Regions from separate parts of the Pilosibacter sp. NGB245 genome, predicted to be linked through region 1. Evidence: a T-box and tRNA genes for the amino acid it is inferred to sense, from the RefSeq annotation. Region 1 holds a T-box; the other holds one or more tRNA genes.
The links. A T-box is a leader RNA that pairs with one kind of tRNA and senses whether it is charged. The one in region 1 lies ahead of proS (proline--tRNA ligase), so its partner is inferred to be a tRNA-Pro.

Region 1 (2,461 bases):
GACGGGGCGCACCGGCGCCGGAAAGAGTACGATCTTTAAGCTGCTTTTGGGACTTTACCGGCCGAATTCCGGTGAGGCGCTGATCGAGGGCGAGGAGGCATACCGGATCCCGGACAGGGAGAAGCGGACGAAGTTTGGTTATGTGGAGCAGTCGTTCCACATGGTCCCGGGGACGGTGCGCGACCAGATTACGCTGTTTGATGCGGCGATCGGGGATGCGGAGGTTCAGGCAGCTGCAGAGCTTGTGGGGCTTCACGAGACGATCATGGGGCTGGATCAGGGATATGACACGTTATGTAAACCGGAAATCTTCTCTCAGGGACAGTGGCAGCTTTTGTCTATCGCAAGAGCAGTTGCCGGAGAACCGAGGATCCTGCTTCTCGATGAGATCACGGCGAATCTGGATGCAGATACGGAGGAGATGGTGCTCCGGGCGCTGAAGAGTGCGTCTGAGGGGCGGACGGTGATCTCAATCTCGCATCGGGTTTATCAGAGAGATGCGGGGGAGAGGATCAGGTATTTGGAGATTTAACAAGAATCAGCAAGAATTCTCCCACATCTAGGGAGTATGTCACTTTTCATTTACAAATTAAGGAAACGGGAATATAATAAGCCGAAGAAAAATACCGCTTTTTGTCAGGTTTGCATTCGGGAATCGTTGGTTCCGGAGGGTACTTTCCTGGCAGGGCGGTCTGGCGGGAGGTAAAAAATGTCAATTTTATTTGCAATTGTATTCCTTGTGTTGATCTTTAAATGTGTCGGTCTTGTCCTCGGAGTCTGCGGAAAGCTTCTTGGTGCGGTCCTCAGTCTGTTTGGATTTATCGTATCGATCGCGATCGGAGCTGTCGTGTTCGGACTTTCTACGGCGTTTGCGCTGGTGCTGTTATGCATCGCGGCAGTATGGCTTTTGATCAAGCTGATCTTTTAGAGTTTTGCTGAACCGGTAAAATCCGCGGCGGAGTCTTGACAAACGGGAGAAAATCCATTAAAATCCATCATATATGCATATCAGACAGGCATTGAAGAGGGAAAGTAGATGAAGGGCGGCATTCCAGAGAGAAAGCGGATGGTGAGAGCTTTTATGTGCGCGTTGTTGAACCGGCCTCGGAGCTTTGTGCGAGAGATGGAAAATGTCGTAATGGACAGCTAATATCACGGAGATCGGGATTGCTGCGGAACGACTGCATCGTTAAGTACAGCGTAGATCCGGCGTTAACGGATATCAGAGGAGAGTTTCCGCGACAGGCGGAAGCTAATTTGGGTGGTAACGCCGGCTGTCGGTCCCTTGCGTGGGGAGCGGCAGCCTTTTTTGTTTCACAGGAAATTCCGATGGAACTTCCTGTGAAACAAAAAGGCACTGCGTGCCTAAGATGCGCACTCGCGCGAAGATGAAGGCTGTCGCAAGCGACCGCGCGAGACGCCTGAATGTGCCAGGACACATTCCTTTTTAACAGGAAATTCTCCGCATCTGAAACAGAGAGACATGCAGACAATGAATTTTTATATAAAGGAGAAAACAATGGCAAGAGACAAGAAACTTGTGGAATCCATCACTTCCATGGAAGACGATTTCGCGCAGTGGTACACAGACGTTGTAAAAAAGGCAGAATTATGTGATTATGCGAGCGTAAAGGGCTGCATGGTCATCAAACCGGACGGATATGCGATCTGGGAGAATATCCAGCATGAGCTTGATAAGCGCTTTAAAAAAGCAGGCGTAAAGAATGTTTACATGCCGTTATTCATTCCGGAGAGCTTACTTGATAAAGAGAAAGACCATGTCGAAGGTTTCGCACCGGAGGTAGCATGGGTGACTCAGGGAGGTCTTGAGCCGCTTCAGGAGCGTCTCTGTGTCCGCCCGACATCCGAGACTCTGTTCTGTGATTTCTACCAGAAAGACATCCACTCCTACCGTGATCTTCCGAAGGTTTACAACCAGTGGTGTTCCGTTGTGAGATGGGAGAAGACGACAAGACCGTTCCTCCGTTCCAGAGAGTTCTTATGGCAGGAGGGCCACACAGCTCATGCGACTGCTGAGGAAGCTCAGGAGAGAACGATCCAGATGTTAAATCTCTATGCTGACTTTTGTGAGGATTTCCTTGCGATCCCGGTTGTCCGCGGACAGAAGACAGACAAGGAGAAGTTCGCAGGTGCAGAGGCAACCTACACGATCGAGTCCTTAATGCATGACGGTAAGGCACTTCAGTCCGGAACCAGCCACAACTTCGGGGATGGTTTTGCGAAGGCATTCGGAATCCAGTATTCTGATAAAGATAACCAGTTAAAATATGTTCACCAGACATCCTGGGGTATGACAACCCGTATGATCGGTGCGATCATCATGGTACATGGTGACAACGAAGGTCTTGTACTTCCGCCGAACGTAGCTCCGACACAGGTTGTGATCGTTCCGATCCGCCAGCAGCAGGAGGGCGTTCTCGAGAAGGCAAGAGAAGTGGAA
Region 2 (2,461 bases), 470 kb from region 1:
GCAAGAATATCCTCAAACGCTGCATCCACCTGTTTCTCCTTCAGGATCCCCTCAAAGCGGTCCGCCTGGACTCCCCGGTACCAGCTCGTGTCATAGATCGCGATACGCCCCGCTGCCGGGGCATGGACCGCAAACCTCCAGAGGAACGGGCGGAGTGCCTCCTCCTCGGTATCCTTGTCTCCGGTGTAAACGTCAAATCCTCTCGGATCAAGCGCCTGCATGAGACGCCCGATCTGAACGCCCTTTCCGGCGCCATCATACCCGTCAAACAGGATATAGACCGGGATCTTTTTCTCCTTACATTCCCGCTGCAGGCTTCCAAGTCTTTCCATCTCTTTTTTCAGGACTTCTTTTTTCTGCTTTTTTTCATCTTTCATCGGCTGATTCCTCCACTCTATGGTCCGATCAGACATTCTTAACCATTTTTGTTTCCCATGCCTATTTGCAGTTTTTCCGCCCTAGCACGATCTGTCATCAGTTTCTTCCAATTCCCGTCCGGGTATGCTTTTTACTGATTCATCCGCGCGTGCTCTCCCGCAAGCTCTTCATACAATTTCAGCGCATTCCAGTTCTGGTTCGTCGGTGTGAGCACTGCTTTGTAGTCGATCCGTCCGGCTCCTGCCTTTCTGAGCGCCAAGATCACCCGGTCCACCTGTCCGGACGTAAGACCTGCCATCACCATCATCTCTTTTTCAAAGTCCTCTCCGTCGTAGATCTCGCCGCAGGAAGTGATCTCCTTCACTCCTGCGAGATATCCCACCGGTTCCAGATACTCTTCCTTCTTCACTGCGCGAAGCTTCATTCCAAGTGGAAACAGCGCTTTTTTGATCTTTAACAGTCTCTCGCCCTCCGGCAGATGGTATAAAAGGATCGTAGGTTTCATATATTTTTCTGATTCCTTCCTGTTTTCATGTATTTCATTATATCAATTCCCGTGCAGCTTTGCAACGGCACAGAAAGATCCATGATTTTTTTGTTGATTTTTCCCTGGATTCTGATATAATGAATTTACTTCCGGGGTATGGCGTAGCTTGGTAGCGCGCTCGGCTGGGGGCCGAGAGGTCGCAGGTTCAAATCCTGTTGCCCCGATTTTTATAAGGGGGCTGTCGCACTAACGTGCGGCAGCTCATTTCATATTTCCAACACAAAACGCCGAGCTTCGAAAAGCCCGGCGTTCGTGGTATAATCAGTTTATGCGACTAAACAAAATAATACAGAGAGATTATACCTCTTTTTCTCTGTATTATCAAATCAAACTTCCGCTGGATTTAGAGATTTCTATTCCATCTGATGATCCGGTTCGTCTGGTAAGTGCCTTTGTGGAGGAAATGGACCTTTCTGAACTGTATAAAACTTACAGCAGGATCAGAAAAAATCAGGCAACGCCGCGTCAGATGCTGAAACTCGTCATCTATGCAGCAATGAATCGAATCTACTCAAGCAGGGATATCCAAAAGGCATGCAAACGGGATATCAACTTTATGTACCTCCTGGAAGGAATGCCGGCTCCTGACCATGCAACGATCGCGCGTTTTATCTCCCTGCATTTTTCGGCTTGTGCAAAGGTACTGCTTGCCCAAATGTCAGATCTGCTCTATCTTCTTGGTGAGATCTCAGGAAAGACCATTTTTATTGATGGCACCAAGATCGAGTCTGCAGCCAATAAATATACCTTTGTATGGAAACGGGCTATTACGAAAAATCAGGCCCGGTTATACACAAAACTATCTTCTTTTGTGGCTGAATGCGAAGAACTCTATGGAATCAGGACCGTATACCATGACCGGATATCCATCCACACATTAAAACGGTTAAAGAAGCAGTTGTGCCGCATAAAAGTGCAGGAGGGAATTGTGTTTGTACATGGAATCGGGCGTAGAAAAACACAATTACAGAAATCTCTGGAACAGCTGGATCAATATCTGGAGAAACTAAAGGAATATACAAAAAAGCTGTATACGCTTGGGGATAGAAACAGCTATTCCAAAACAGACCCTGACGCAACCTTCATGAGAATGAAAGAGGACGCGATGCTGAATGGACAGTTAAAGCCTGCTTATAACATTCAGCATGGAGTGGATTCCGAATACATCACATGGATCGATATCAGCCCGCACCCTACCGATACACGTACCCTGATCCCGTTTTTGAAAGACATGGAGAATCACCTGGGATTTAAGTATTCAGAAGTCGTTGCAGATGCCGGGTACGAAAGTGAAGAGAACTATCTTTTCATTGAGGAAAACGGACAGACCGCCTATATAAAGCCGCAGAACTATGAGATTTCGAAGACCCGAAAATACAAAAAAGACATCAGTAGAAGGGAAAACATGGAGTACCATGCAGACAGAGACAGCTACATCTGCCTCAACGGAAGGGAACTAACTGTCACAAATGAACGCAGAAGTAAAACAACTAGCGGATATGTCAGTGTAAAAACTTATTACAGAAGCCCAGACTG

Region 2: it has a tRNA-Pro gene. The T-box ahead of proS (proline--tRNA ligase) is inferred to sense a tRNA for this amino acid. The anticodon was not compared.

The regions. Positions count from the first base shown of each region.
Region 1 is NZ_CM171584.1:974,395-976,855, forward strand. Features, by position in the region: gene ACXMYH_RS04285 (ABC transporter ATP-binding protein) at 1-532, shown strand, start outside; gene ACXMYH_RS04290 (hypothetical protein) at 710-928, shown strand; T-box leader at 1,011-1,289, shown strand; gene proS (proline--tRNA ligase) at 1,520-2,461, shown strand, end outside.
Region 2 is NZ_CM171584.1:1,445,589-1,448,049, reverse strand. Features, by position in the region: gene pap (polyphosphate:AMP phosphotransferase) at 1-377, opposite strand, end outside; gene ACXMYH_RS06605 (DUF3783 domain-containing protein) at 509-883, opposite strand; tRNA gene ACXMYH_RS06600 (tRNA-Pro) at 1,016-1,089, shown strand; gene ACXMYH_RS06595 (IS1182 family transposase) at 1,194-2,461, shown strand, end outside.